DNA from 2 places in the Metabacillus sp. KJ11-3 genome. Region 2 is predicted to be linked to the other one. Evidence: riboswitches for the same ligand, from Rfam matches in the RefSeq annotation. Region 2 holds a riboswitch; the other holds the start of a gene.

Region 1 (7,654 bases), 450 kb from region 2:
ACTCCCTTAAAGAAAGAGCGTCAAGAAAACGCGTTCATAAATTAAAATTTTTCGACAACTGTTTTCCTTCACATTTTATTTTATCAATATACATTAAATTTTGATAACCATCTTTCGTAGCTTATTTTTAAAAATTAGGGGTTATGTATAGAACATTTGAACGATTGTTTCAATTTTGCTTAATATTACATGTGTTTAACGGTTGTGTTGATATATAATATTAATGAGAAAGAGGGGAATACCGTGAACAAACAATCAGCTTTACTAAATACCGATGAATTAGAACATATGCAAATGCCAGCTTTTGGATTCGAACTATTACGGGAAGTGTTAATTCCAGATTTGCTTGGTCAAGACTTTCCTCAGATGCTTTATTGGGCTGGAAAAGGCTTGGCAAGAAAATACCCTGTCACTTCACTTGATGAACTAGCCAACTTTTTTGCAGCAGCCGGTTGGGGAGACCTGGTCTTACTTCATAAAAAGAAAAATGAAATGGAATTTGAATTAAGCGGCGAGCTTATTTCAAACCGTTTTAAAAAAGTAAATGAATGTACGTTTCAATTAGAAGCAGGTTTTATTGCGGAACAACTACAAATGATGAACAATCAAATTACCGAAACATATGAGCAAGTGAAAAAACGGGCGAATAAAGTTGTGTTTACAGTAAAATGGGACCATAAAGATGTTCTGGAAGAAGTTCCACTTGGAAAAAGAAGTAAAAGATAGTGATAAGGGGGAACATCTCCCTTATCACTTAAAAATTATACCCTTGCAGTTGTTTTTGATAATTCAAACGCTGTGTGAAGAATATCAACTGCCGATACCATGTGCTGCTGAGAGATGACAGTTGATACTTTTATTTCAGATGTACTTACCATCTTTACTTCTATATTTTCCTTCGCTAATACATCAAACATTTCTGCTGCAACTCCCGGATTTGAAACCATACCAGATCCAACAATTGATACCTTTGCTAGACCACTTTCCGATTCGATTCGTTCGAATTGAAGCTCATTCTTATGTTGTTCTAAAACTTGCAACGTATCCTCTAAATCACTTGTTTTAACTGAGAATGATATTGTTGTTTTGTTATCACTTGTTGTGTTTTGAATAATAATATCAACATTTACGTTATTTTTAGCTAATGTCGTAAAGATTGTGGACAATGTCGTTAATTCATTCGGCAATCCGATAACCGATACTCTCGTCACTTGATCTTCAAACGCAATTCCTCTAACAATTAAATTTTGTTCCATTTCTGTTTCCTCCTCGATCATTGTCCCACGTTCATTTTCCATACTTGATCTTACCTCTAGGGGCACATTATAATTCTTTGCGAATTCAACTGCCCGCGGGTGTAGAACCCCTGCTCCCAAATTGGCCAGTTCTAACATTTCGTCATAAGAAATAGCTTCTAATTTTCTGGCTCCTTTTACAAAACGGGGGTCAGTTGTGTACACACCTGTTACATCTGTATAGATATCGCACTTATCAGCACCTAAAGCTGCAGCAAGAGCAACTGCTGTAGTGTCAGATCCTCCTCTTCCTAAAGTAGTAATTTGGTTATCAATAGATAGACCTTGGAACCCTGCAACTACAACAATTTTACCTTTTCCTAACTCACTACTTAGCTGTTCGGTTTTAATATTGGTTATTCTGGCATTTCCGTGTGCTGATTCTGTTTCAATACCGGCCTGCCACCCTGTAAAAGAAATGGCATCATATCCCTTTTCAATTAAAGCCATGGATAACAACGATATGGTCACTTGTTCCCCTGTTGTTAAAAGCATATCCATTTCCCGCTTACTTGGCTTTGAAGTTAATTGTGTTGCAAGTTTTACTAATTCATCTGTAGATTTTCCCATTGCTGAAACAACAACTACTACATCATTTCCAGCTTCTTTTTCCTGAATTACTCGGTTGGCAACATTTAAAATTCTTTCAACAGAGCCAACAGAAGTACCGCCAAATTTTTGTACGATAATACCCAATGAAATCTCACCTTTCAGTTGTTTTTCTATGATCGTTTATTATCTGTTTTAATAAATGAGCAAGAATTGGATATAGAGATGTTTTCTTAATCATTGCAAAAAATAAAAAAGCAATGAGACAAAAAACATCCCATTGCTAATTAAACGAAAAATTTCGTTTATACAATGAGATAGCTCTCCAAGAACATATCGTTTCTTGACAATTTTACATCTCTTAAATGTAAAACCAGCGATAAAAGCAAATGGTGCAATTATCACTTCGGCGAACATTCCTTTCACCAATTGTCATCGGAATCCATTTTTCCTCAAACCGGCTACTCTTAATGGTCGCACCTCTACCATCATTTACAAACTAACGATCAATATCAAATTAATAAAATCTTATCAGACATTCCTTCAAAAGGCAAGAAAATACTTTTTAGCTCTCTTTGTGGAGATGCTCTAATATGTTGTTGGCAATGTTATCAGGCATACCCGCTCTTTTAAGATCATCCACACTAGCTTCCTTCATTTTTTTTACAGAGCCAAAATGCTTTAGTAATGATTTTTTTCGTTGTTCACCAACTCCCGGTATATCATCCAATATAGATTGAAATGCATTTTTCCCCCGTAGTTGACGGTGAAATGTAATCGCAAACCGATGCACTTCATCTTGAATTCTCTGAAGTAAATAAAATTCCTGACTGTTTCTTTCAAGTTGTATAAATTCCGGAGGTGATCCAATAATAAGTTCTGATGTTCGATGCTTATCATCTTTTACTAATCCTGCTACCGGGATATCCAGACCCAGCTCATTTTCCAGCACATCTTGAGCCGCGGATAAATGTCCTTTTCCTCCATCAATAATAATGAGGTCCGGTAGTGGAAGTTGTTCTTTTAATACACGGCTGTAGCGTCTCCTCACTACCTCACGCATCGAGTCATAGTCATCCGGACCTTTTACATCTTTAATTTTATATTTACGGTAGTGTTTTTTAGCAGGCTTTCCATCTTCAAACACGACCATTGCAGAAACAGGATCTGTTCCTTGTATATTTGAATTATCAAATGCCTCTATTCGATTCGGTGTATGAATACCTAGTTTATCACCAAGATTTTCTACAGCCTTAATAGTGCGTTCTTCGTCTCTTTCAATTAATAGAAATTTTTCTTTCAGAGCGATTTTTGCATTCTTATGCGCTAATAAAATCAGATCCTTCTTTTTCCCACGTTTAGGCTGAAGAGTTGTCACATCTAATAGCTGTTCCACTAAGTCATATTCAATACTGTCCGGTAAAAGGATTTCCTTTGGAATAAAATGGTTAGACTTAGAGTAGAATTGTCCTAAAAACGTTAGGAACTCTTCTTCAGGATTATCATAAATAGGAAACATTGACACATCGCGCTCTATCAATTTTCCCTGTCGAATAAAAAAGACCTGAACACACATCCATCCTTTGTCATAAGCATATCCAAATACATCTCGATCAATAAAGTCATTTAAAGTCATCTTCTGTTTTTCCATTGTGGCTTCGATATGAAGAATTTGATCCCTAAACTCCTTAGCTCTCTCAAACTCCAGCCCTTCAGCTGCTTTTGTCATCTTTATCGACAATTCCTCTTTAATACCTTTATAGCCTCCATTAAGAAATTTCGAAATTCCCTCCACCATTTGCCTATTCGTTTCTTCTGAGACATCATGTACACATGGTGCTAAACATTGTCCCATATGATAATAAAGACATACACGATCAGGTAGAGTCGAGCATTTTCTTAACGGATATAAACGGTCTAAAAGCTTAATTGTCTCTCGGGCAGATTGAACGTTTGGATAAGGCCCGAAGTACTTTCCTTTATCTTTTTTTACTTGTCTTGTTACTAAAAGACGCGGGTGACGTTCATTTGTAATCTTAATAAACGGATAGGTCTTATCATCTTTTAGCATGACATTATATTTTGGATCGTATTTTTTAATTAAATTTAACTCGAGAATTAATGCCTCTAAATTTGAAGATGTAATAATATATTCAAAATCTGTGATCTCATTTACAAGCCTTAATGTTTTCCCATCATGAGAACCGGTAAAATAAGAACGCACGCGATTTTTGAGCACTTTTGCCTTCCCAACGTAAATGACTGTTCCTTGACGATCCTTCATAATATAACAGCCTGGTTGATCTGGAAGAAGTGCAAGCTTTTCTTTTATGTGATCTCTCATAGCCGGACACTCCCCTTTTTTTGCTGTGATTAGATAGGCAGTAATTCCCCATTTTAATCAAATAAATTAAAATAGCGAATTACTGCCTATATGTTTATTTTATCATGCTCTATATATTTCGTCGTGGTAAATAATTACATAAACAAAAGCGCAAGGCCTTGATCAGCCTCCGGCAAATAAGACGCAAATGAATAGAAGACGTTTTTTGTCTTCAATTCATTTGTGGCTAGACCCTAGAGGGGCTAGGCGCTAGAGCTGGATGCCGCGCACTTTCCACAGTTAAAAGAATTTTATATAGTTTCCTAAGCATTGAAAAAGGATTGACTGCTGTCAATCCTTTCGAATTAGATATGTTTGTTTAGAACCTCAGCAAGAGCTTCTTTTGGTTGATAACCAACAGCTTTGTCAACAACTTCGCCATTTTTTAGAACTAATAAAGTTGGAATGCTCATAACACCAAATTTTCCAGCTGTTTCCTGGTTTTCATCTACATCAACTTTGACGATTTTTACTTTATCTCCCATATCTGAATCAAGTTCTTCTAGAACTGGAGCAATCATTTTACATGGTCCACACCAAGGTGCCCAAAAATCGACTAATACAACGCCTTCGTTCGTTTCACTTGAAAATGTTTGATCTGTTACATGTGCAATTGCCATTATTAATTCCTCCTAAATAATAAGGGTTAAATATGTTTAAAGTATAGCATCCAGCTGCAAAGTTAGCTAATAATTTGCTTCTTCCTTACTTTTCCCTATGTACAAGAAGAAAAACATGTTTTTTAATATGGTGTAGCTAATTAGAAAAAGCACGCAATGCAACGTGCTTTAGTTGTTACCTATGCATGAATTTGTAATTTCCTGAATTCCTCCGTTAATAATGGGACAACTTCGAAGAGGTCACCGACAATTCCATAATCAGCTACTTTGAAAATATTCGCTTCCGGATCTTTATTAATCGCGACGATTACCTTCGAATTTGACATACCTGCCAAATGCTGAATAGCTCCGGAAATACCACATGCAATATATAAATCCGGTGTGACAACTTTACCCGTTTGACCAATTTGCAGTGAATAGTCGCAATAATCCGCGTCACAAGCTCCACGTGATGCTCCTACCGCTCCACCCAAAACATTGGCTAGTTCCTTTAATGGCTCAAAACCTTCTTCACTTTTTACACCGCGTCCCCCTGCGATGACTACCTTTGCCTCTGATAAATCCACACCTTCTGATGCTTTACGGACTACTTCTTTTACAATTGTCCTAAGGTCTCTTATTTCAACTGATAGGGAAGAAGTCTCACCAGTTTTTGTTTCATCTTTTTTTAGTGGATTTATATTATTTGGGCGGATCGTAGCAAAAATTAGTCCATCCGTAACTATTTTCTTTTCGAATGCTTTTCCAGAATAAATTGGGCGAGTAAAGACAATATTACCTCCTGCAATTTCAATGGCTGTTGCATCAGAAATTAATCCCGAATCTAACTTTGCAGCAATCTTTGGTGATAAATCCTTCCCTAAAGAGGTATGACCAAATACAATCCCTTCTGGCTTCTCTTCTTTAATGACCGATAAGATTGCCTGTGAATAGCCGTCCGGTGTATAGTTTAGCAATCTTTCATTCTCTACAGTCACCACTCGATCAGCACCATAGTGAAATAGCTCTGAAGTTAAGGAAGCTACATTTTCTCCTACTAAAACTGCGACAACTTCTCCACCTTCTGAAATCGTTTTTCCGGCAGCAATGGCTTCAAACGATACATTTCTTAACTGTTGATCACGAACCTCACCTAAAACAAGCACTTTTCTTGACATCTTTTTTCCCCCTGTTTCCGTATTTGACCTTTTCCCTCTCCCTAAAACCTCTAGATGACTTTTGCCTCATTTCTAAGCAAAGATACCAATTCTTTTACTTGATCTTCTACTTCACCCTCTAATACCTTTCCCGCTTCTTTTTTAGGTGGTAAATAGATTTCAATTGTCTTTGTTTTTGGTTCTACGTCATTATCCGCTAAATCCAGATCATCGATTTCCAACTCTTCCAACGGTTTTTTCTTTGCCTTCATAATTCCTGGTAATGATGGATAGCGAGGTTCATTTAATCCCTGTTGAGCTGTTACCAGTAATGGTAAGGATGTTTCAATCACCTCTGAATCTCCTTCAACATCACGTATAACTGTTGCCTTGTTTCCATCAATATCAAGCTTTGTAATCGTTGTGACATAAGCGATATCAAGTAATTCGGCTAATCGTGGTCCTACTTGCCCAGATCCCCCATCAATAGCAACATTTCCCCCTAGAATTAAATCTACATCTTTTTCCTTAAAATACTCAGCCAAAATTCTTGATGTTGTGTATTGATCACTGTCTTCCATATCATCTTCTGTATTAATCAATACCGCCTTGTCACATCCCATAGCTAATGCTGTTCTTAATTCTTTTTCAGATTCTTCCCCGCCAATTGTGATAACGGTTACTTCGCCTCCGTTTTTATCACGTAATTGGATTGCTTCTTCAATTGCGTATTCATCATAAGGGTTGATAATATATTCTGCACCATCTTCGCTAATTGCACCATTGTTTATGGTGATTTTTTCTTCTGTATCGAAGGTTCTTTTCATCATGACATAAATATTCATTTTCCCATCCCCCATTTTAAAGTTTCCCGTTTCGTTTTAATTGCCTCTGAAATTAGGCTTTCTTTTTTCAATAAAAGCGGAAATACCTTCTCTTGCATCTCCACTTTTAAAAAGTTCTCCAAAAAGTTTTGCCTCGAGATCCATTCCTTCCTGATAGGTTAATGTTTTATGTGAATGTAATAACGATATGACAGCCCTCACAGAACCTGGACTTTTTGCAGCAAATTTCTGTGCTAAACCTCTCGCTTCCTCTAAGAGTTTTTCCTGAGGATAGGCATGATTGGCAAGGCCCAGTTTCACTGCCTCCTGACCTGAAATCGGCTCACTTGTAAGCATCATTTCTAAGGCACGGCCAGTACCAATATATTTGGGTAAACGTTGAGTTCCTCCAAAACCAGGTATAATACCAAGTTGAAGCTCAGGAAGACCAAGTTTAGCATCTTCAGCTACAAGACGCAGATGACAAGACATTGCTAACTCAAGTCCTCCGCCTAACGCAGCTCCATGAATAGCTGCAATAATTGGGATTGGAAATTTTTCGATTCGTTCAAATAATTGTTGCCCTGATTCAGCAAGTTGAGAAAACACTCCACCACTTTTAGCAAATTCAACAAATTCTTTTATGTCTGCACCTGCTGAGAAAAATCTGCCTTCCCCGTGAAGAATGACAGCTCGAATTTCATTGTCTTCAAGAATATGGTCCAGCATCTTAGAAATATCTTTCAATACATTTGATGATAATGCATTTGCAGGTTCGTGATTAATAGATACAACTGCAACTCTGTTCTCTTTTTTTATTTGTAAATACTTCATTTTTTTCCTCCCT
Region 2 (7,654 bases):
AAGCATACTTCCGTATTAACTCTGAAAACATGGGTCAATTCGAGCGTACGTTAATCATTGTTGATGAAGGCGCACATGTTCACTATGTTGAAGGTTGTACAGCTCCAGTTTACACAACAAACTCACTTCATAGTGCAGTTGTTGAAATCATTGTAAAAGACGGAGGATATTGCCGTTATACGACAATCCAAAACTGGGCAAACAATGTATTTAATCTTGTAACAAAGCGTGCGGTTTGTGATGCAAATGCAACAATGGAATGGATTGATGGTAACATTGGTTCGAAATTAACAATGAAATATCCTGCAGTTATCCTTAGAGGTGAAGGTGCAAGAGGTATGACTCTATCAATTGCCTTAGCCGGTAAAGGACAACACCAGGATGCAGGGGCCAAAATGATTCACCTTGCTCCAAACACATCATCAACCATCGTATCTAAATCCATCTCAAAACAAGGTGGTAAAGTAACATACCGTGGTATTGTTCACTTTGGACGTAAAGCTGAAGGAGCAAGATCAAATATTGAATGTGATACACTAATAATGGATAACCAATCAACATCTGATACCATTCCATACAATGAGATTTTAAACGACAATATCTCACTGGAGCACGAAGCAAAAGTATCAAAAGTATCTGAAGAGCAATTATTCTATCTCATGAGCCGTGGTATTTCAGAAGAAGAAGCAACTGAAATGATCGTAATGGGCTTTATCGAGCCATTTACAAAAGAGCTTCCAATGGAATATGCAGTAGAAATGAACCGTCTGATCAAGTTCGAAATGGAAGGTTCTATCGGTTAATATAATGGAACAAAACGGGACTGACAATTATGTCGGTTCCTTTTTTTAACAGGTAATAAAGGATATAATGTGTACTTAGTGTAGGTGTCTAGCTCTAGCGCCTAGCCAATTTAGAATAGAAGGCAAAGAATGCCTTCTATTCTAAAACATTTTGTTTGCCCGAGGCTGTTCAAGGCGCTTGCGCTTTTCTTAAACTTTCTATCTATGAACGTGGTATAGTATGGGTAGAAAATCAAAACTTTATTTCAGGGTGATTCTGAATGTCAACCATTCAAATAGGATTAACCGGTTGGGGAGATCATGATTCTCTCTACGTGAATTCAAATACAAAAAGTAAATTACAAGAATACTCTGCTCATTTTCCAACGGTAGAAATTGATTCATCATTTTATGCCATTCAACCAGAGTATAATATGAAGAAGTGGGTCAGAGATACACCTGAAACCTTTCAATTTATTGCAAAAGCCTATCAAGGAATGACTGGTCATCTTCGGGGGGAAATTCCCTTTGACAATAAAATTGATATGTTCAATGCTTACCTCAAGTCACTCGAACCGTTAAAGGCATCCAATAAACTTGCAATGGTGCTGTTTCAATTTCCACCATGGTTTTCTTGTACGAAGGAGAATGTCGCTTATTTAAAATGGTGTCGAGAAATAATGGGAGATACAGAGGTTGCGCTAGAATTTCGTAATCGTTCCTGGTTTTCACCAACTTACTATGAAAAAACATTACGTTTTATGGAGTCTGAGGGGTGGATTCATAGTATCGTTGATGAACCGCAGGCTGGCGAAAGATCGATTCCTACTGTACTACAGCCAACAAATCCCCATAAGACCTTGATTCGACTTCATGGCCGTAATGTATATGGATGGAACAAGCCTGCAAATGGTGATGACTGGCGGGATGTACGATATTTATACAGATATAATGAACAGGAATTGCAAAAATGGCAAGAACATCTATCAAAGATCAAAAGCACCACAGAAACAATTTATATGCTTTTTAATAATAACTCTGGTGGTGATGCAGCTGACAATGCAAAGATGATGATATCATTATTAGGAATACAATATTCCGGACTTGCTGAAAAACAGTTAAGCTTGTTTTCAGATGAAGACTAGGTCATTTTTGTATGGTCTCATGTAGTTGGCACAGTAAATAAGGAGAGAGGAATATGTTAGAGACGGTTCATCTATATCATACAAACGATTTACATAGTCATTTTGAAAACTGGCCATCCATTGTTCAGTTTCTAAAGACAAAAAAACATATCATGCCGAACAACAGGAACAAATGATTTTACTCGATATTGGTGACCATGCTGATCGCTTTCATCCAATTACGGAGGCAACAAAAGGGAAGGCAAATGTTCATTTATTAAATCATTTGCAGTATGATGCAGTGACCATTGGAAACAACGAAGGTATTACGTTTTCACATGATGATCTTGATATGCTTTATGAGGATGCGCAGTTTCCGGTCATTCTTTCTAACCTTTATACAGAAGTAGGAGAGAGACCTAAATGGGTTGTGCCATATCATATTTTAACATTACATAATGGAACGAAAATCGCATTATTAGGTGTAACTGTTTTTTATGAGAAATTTTATGAATTATTAGGTTGGAAAGTTAAAGATCCTTTTCAAAGTTTAACAGAAACTATTCAGCAAGTTAAGGATCAGGTTGATATTGTTGTTCTTATGTCCCATTTAGGAATTAGTGATGATGAAATCATTGCAAATGAGTTTCCGGATATTGATGTTATTATAGGGGGCATACCCATCACGTACTACCAGAGGGAAAAGAGATCAACCAAACTCTAATAGCAGGAGCAGGAAAATATGGGCGTTACATCGGTCATATTTCCTTAACAATCGATACAGAAGAAAAAAAGATAATGACTCATAAAGCAAGTGTTTATCCTATGGATCATGAAAAAGAGGTTTGTGAAGAAACGATTCAATGGCTGCAGCAAACGAGTTTGGCAAGTGATCAAATTCTTTCAGAAGTTGTAGGTACATCAAGAGAAAATTTATCTCTTGATTGGTTTCAAGACTCTACTTTTCCGAAGATCCTTGTTCAGGCCATTAAAGAATGGTGTGATGGTGAAGTAGCTATGGTGAATTCCGGGATTATTTTAGAGCCCTTACCAAAAGGTCCCGTTACGAGAAAAGATCTCCACCGAATATGCCCTCATCCTATTAACCCATGTAAAGTTTTCTTAAAAGGTGATGTTTTAAAAGAAGTGATCGTCCAGTCAAGAGATGAAAACATGGAACAATTAAAATTAAAGGGATTAGGATTTAGAGGGAAAGTAATGGGACGAATGGTATTTGATGGAATTGATGTCCGAATGAAAGTTTTACAGGATGGTAAGGAGCATGTAACAGACATCTTTATAAATGGTGAAGAGATTCAAGCAGATCGCATTTATGCTGTAGCAACAATTGATATGTTCACATTTGGACCATTATATCCGAAAATTGGCTATGCTGAGAAAATCTTTTATATGCCTGAGCTGCTTCGAGATCTTTTAGCCTGGAAATTAGGCAAGAAATCCACGAAGCTATAGGCATTGATCTACACGTATCCTTTCTTTGTTCATAAAAATATAACAAGAAAGGAGTGTAGAGAAATAATGGTCACTATGACACCAATCGTCATTGATGGAAACCAATTTACTGCTATTACGGTTGCGTTGCCTAAAACAAATTTTATGGCAATCACAAACGAAAAGGGATATATTATGTGCGGCGCGCTTGATGTTGCATTATTAAATGAAAAGCTTAAAGATAGGGGAATTATTGCGGGGCGTGCGGTAGGAGTCCGCACCATTGAGCAACTTCTCGAGGCCCCTTTAGAATCAGTCACTTATGAGGCTGAAAAGCGTGGCATTACCGTCGGTACAAAAGGAAGAGATGCTCTACTTAAAATGATGTAGCGCATCTTGGAAAGAAAAATATCATAAAAAATTAGCGTACATCCCTCCATACATGCATAAACATAGCTTGTAAAGGAGGGATTTGTTTTGGCTAAATTTCGCGGACGACGCCCGCGTAGAGGGCCTTTACCTTTTCGTTATGTTGTATTATTAACAACTGTTATTTTTATATTGATCACTTCCATAAGCTTTTGGATTGTAAACGTTCAGATCGAATCCACCATGATGAAGATTGCAAGGTTAGAAGCAAATAAAGTTGCAACCACGATCATTCATGATGCAGTTGAAGAAGAAATATTAACTAATGAAGAACAAGAGAATTTAGTTACAATTGATAAAGATTCTGACGGAAATGTAAATTCATTCACATTTAATCAACGAGCTGTAACAATGGCAAAGAAAAGAGTAACTGATAATGTAACAAAAAAGCTTGGGGAAATAGAAAGAAACAATTTCCATGGAATGACGCTTAATGAAGAGGGTAGTAATACTGGAATTATTTATGAAATTCCTTTAGGGAAAATTACAGGTAACTCAATATTGAGTACACTCGGACCGGGAATACCAATCGAGTACTATTTAATAGGAGATGTATTTACAGATATTAAAAGAACAACAGAGGAATACGGAATTAATAATGCTGTCCATGAAATTGCTATATTCGTAGAAGTAAGTGTACAGGTAGTGATTCCGTTTGCTACAGATGTAGTAAAAGCAGTAAATACTATTCCGGTTGTCATCCAAACAGAACAAGGAGAAGTACCTGAATATTATAACAGTGGAGAAGGTGCAGACCATTCTATTGAATTACCAAAAAAACCATAGTTGTTCTTAATCAACTATTTTGGTAGAATAATTTTATAATACTAAATATTGACCTACATCACCTTATCTCATGATGAGGTAGAGGCGCAGAAAACAAGAGTACAATATGTGAGTATGACATCGAAGATCATATTGGAAAGGGTTTTTTGCCGAAGTAAATGTTTGCTAGTCAGGTTACATTTGCTGGTATTACTTTAAATAAAGGTAATACTGTCATTATAGAAATCTATAATGGAGGGCTACTGATCGAGATGGAGGATAACATAGTAAGAAAAATTGTTATTTTCTATTCTTTAGGATGTAAGAAAGACAAATTATCCTATGATCAATTCAGAGCCTTCCATTATTAATAAATGGGAGGCTTTTTAACATTATGGCAGGAACTATTTTTTCTATTATTCCACCAATTATCGCCATTTTAATGGTGATTTTGACAAGAAGAGTTTTATTATCTCTAGGAGTAGGGATAATATCAGCGGCGTTATTGATTGAAGAATTTTCAATTACCGGTACAGGAATGATTATATTAAAGGCAATTCAAGGTGTTTTTTATTCTGACGGAGAAGTGAATACATGGAATGTTTATATTATTTTATTCCTGCTAATTTTAGGAATTGTTACAGCACTTATCTCTATTTCAGGAGGGAGCCGTGCTTTTGGTGAGTGGGCAAAAAAACGTGTGAAAACACGTGCTGGTGCACAGTTAACAGCAGCATTGCTCGGAATCTTAATTTTTATCGATGATTATTTTAATGCACTTGCAGTTGGGCAGGTAAGTCGCCCGATTACCGATCGCCAAAAAGTATCCAGAGCAAAGCTTGCTTATATTATTGATTCAACCTCTGCTCCAGTTTGTGTTGTTTCACCTGTATCAAGCTGGGGTGCTTATATTATAGCAATGATTGCGACAATTCTAACAACACACGGAGTATCAGAGTATACGCCATTAGGTGCTTTTATGGTGATGATTCCGATGAATTATTATGTTATCTCAGCTTTAGCTTTAGTTTTTGCTGTTGCTGTATTCAATATTAATATCGGCCCAATGAAAATTCATGAAAATCGGGCAATTGAGACAGGTCAAGTTGTTGATCCTACTAAAGAGGTACTTGGTGAAGTGAAAGAAGACTTGCCAACTAGTGACAAAGGTACAATAGGAAATCTTGTTTGGCCAATTATATCCCTAATTATTGGAACAGTTTCATCTATGTTGTACACAGGATATAGTGCGATTGAAGATAAAGCGGATGTAACAATTTTTACGATATTTGAAAATACTGATGTTTCTGCATCCCTGTTATTTGGCGGGCTTTTTGGGTTAGCTATTACAATCATCCTGTTCTTAGCGAAAGGAATAAAGGCTAATTATTTACCTTTAGCGTTGAAAGAAGGAATTAAATCCATGCTACCGGCCATTTATATTCTTTTATTTGCATGGGTTATTGTTGATTTGATCGGCCAACTGAGTACGGGTGAATATTTGGCAGGAATAGTAGAAAAATCTAATCTGAATTTATCATATTTACCTGTAGTTATGTTTGTTTTAGGAGCATTTATGGCGTTTGCGACAGGAACATCTTGGGGAACGTTTGGTATTATGTTACCGATAGCTGCTGAAATTACAGCTGCTACAGATATTAGTATGTTACTTCCAGCTATGGCTGCCGTCCTAGCAGGTTCAGTTTTAGGAGACCATTGTTCACCTATTTCTGATACAACAATTCTATCTTCAACAGGTGCAGGAAGTCATCATATTGATCACGTTATGACACAACTACCTTACGCATTAATAGGTGGGGGAATTGCAGCAATTGGTTACTTAGTTTTAGGTTTAACAGGAAATAGTATTATTGGTTTTGTTAGTATTATTGTTTTATTAGCTGCATTTATTGTGGTTTTCTCAAAAAAATTCAAAACGAGTGAGTAAAGGAGAGGGTGTTATTATCCCTCTCTTTGTTGTGATTTATTATGAATAAATAATATTTATTCATAATAAAAATTTGATGAGCATGAAATGATTATAAATTGTAATAATATTTTTTGGAGTATTTTTCTTTCTTGCTTTTATGGACTAAATAAATAAAGAAATAATAAAAAATGAAAGAATGAATAAATTATTTCCATATGTTTTGTGAACTATTTGATATTTCTGAAAATATCATTTTGAAATAGTATTTTTTCGAAATTTTTTATAGACATAGGAATAAAGTCCATTTATACTATGTATAGATTATAATAAATAATCAGAAAATTATATAATTTCTAATTGTTTCCACTTTTTAAAAAGATAAACATAAGAGGAGGAAAAACGATGGATAATCGCCCACAGTGGGGGACAAGGGCAGGATTTATTCTAGCAGCCATTGGTTCTGCAGTAGGTTTAGGTAATATTTGGAGGTTTCCAGCAACAGCGTATGAAAATGGAGGCGGGGCTTTCTTCATTCCATATTTATTCGCACTATTAACGGCCGGTATCCCATTACTTGTTATGGAATTTACTATAGGTCATAAATATCGTGGATCGGCTCCTATGTCATTGGGACGAATGAGCAAGGGTTCTGAGTGGATCGGGTGGTGGCAAGTTGCAATTTCATTTGTCATTTCCACTTATTACGCAGTTATTATTGCTTGGGCAATGTCTTATTCGGTGTTCTCATTTAACTTAACTTGGGGATCAGAACCAGGCGATTTCTTATTCGGTGATTACCTAAAACTGGCTGAAACACCAGGGCAGTTTGGAGGATTAGTTCCAGGTGTATTAATACCATTAGTTCTTGTTTGGGTTTTAGCTCTAGGTGTTCTTTTCGCAGGTGTTAAAAAGGGAATTGAAGTGGCGAACAAGATCTTTATTCCTGCGCTAGTTATATTATTCGGTATTATCGTTATTCGTGCATTAACGCTAGAAGGAGCTGCAGCAGGTTTGGATGCTTTCTTTAAACCTGATTGGAGTAAAATTGCTGATGGTAAAGTATGGGTAGCAGCTTATGGTCAAATTTTCTTTAGTTTATCAATTGCTTTTGCTATTATGATTACTTATTCAAGCTACCTACCGAAGAAATCTGATATTACAAACAATGCATT

What was found. Region 2 has a riboswitch for lysine ahead of AC0L8O_RS02370 (Na+/H+ antiporter NhaC family protein). Riboswitches for the same ligand answer to the same signal wherever they lie in the genome.
Region 1: another riboswitch for lysine. It lies ahead of AC0L8O_RS04625 (aspartate kinase); the one in region 2 lies ahead of AC0L8O_RS02370 (Na+/H+ antiporter NhaC family protein).

The regions. Positions count from the first base shown of each region.
Region 1 is NZ_CM147865.1:893,844-901,497, reverse strand. Features, by position in the region: gene AC0L8O_RS04630 (YslB family protein) at 289-726, shown strand; gene AC0L8O_RS04625 (aspartate kinase) at 762-1,991, opposite strand; lysine riboswitch at 2,155-2,337, opposite strand; gene uvrC (excinuclease ABC subunit UvrC) at 2,410-4,188, opposite strand; gene trxA (thioredoxin) at 4,533-4,847, opposite strand; gene AC0L8O_RS04610 (electron transfer flavoprotein subunit alpha/FixB family protein) at 5,027-6,004, opposite strand; gene AC0L8O_RS04605 (electron transfer flavoprotein subunit beta/FixA family protein) at 6,055-6,828, opposite strand; gene AC0L8O_RS04600 (enoyl-CoA hydratase) at 6,865-7,641, opposite strand.
Region 2 is NZ_CM147865.1:447,199-454,852, forward strand. Features, by position in the region: gene sufB (Fe-S cluster assembly protein SufB) at 1-803, shown strand, start outside; gene AC0L8O_RS02350 (DUF72 domain-containing protein) at 1,064-1,927, shown strand; partial or broken gene AC0L8O_RS02355 (bifunctional metallophosphatase/5'-nucleotidase) at 1,981-3,379, shown strand; gene AC0L8O_RS02360 (YunC family protein) at 3,446-3,748, shown strand; gene yunB (sporulation protein YunB) at 3,836-4,573, shown strand; lysine riboswitch at 4,645-4,823, shown strand; gene AC0L8O_RS02370 (Na+/H+ antiporter NhaC family protein) at 4,947-6,500, shown strand; gene AC0L8O_RS02375 (sodium-dependent transporter) at 6,885-7,654, shown strand, end outside.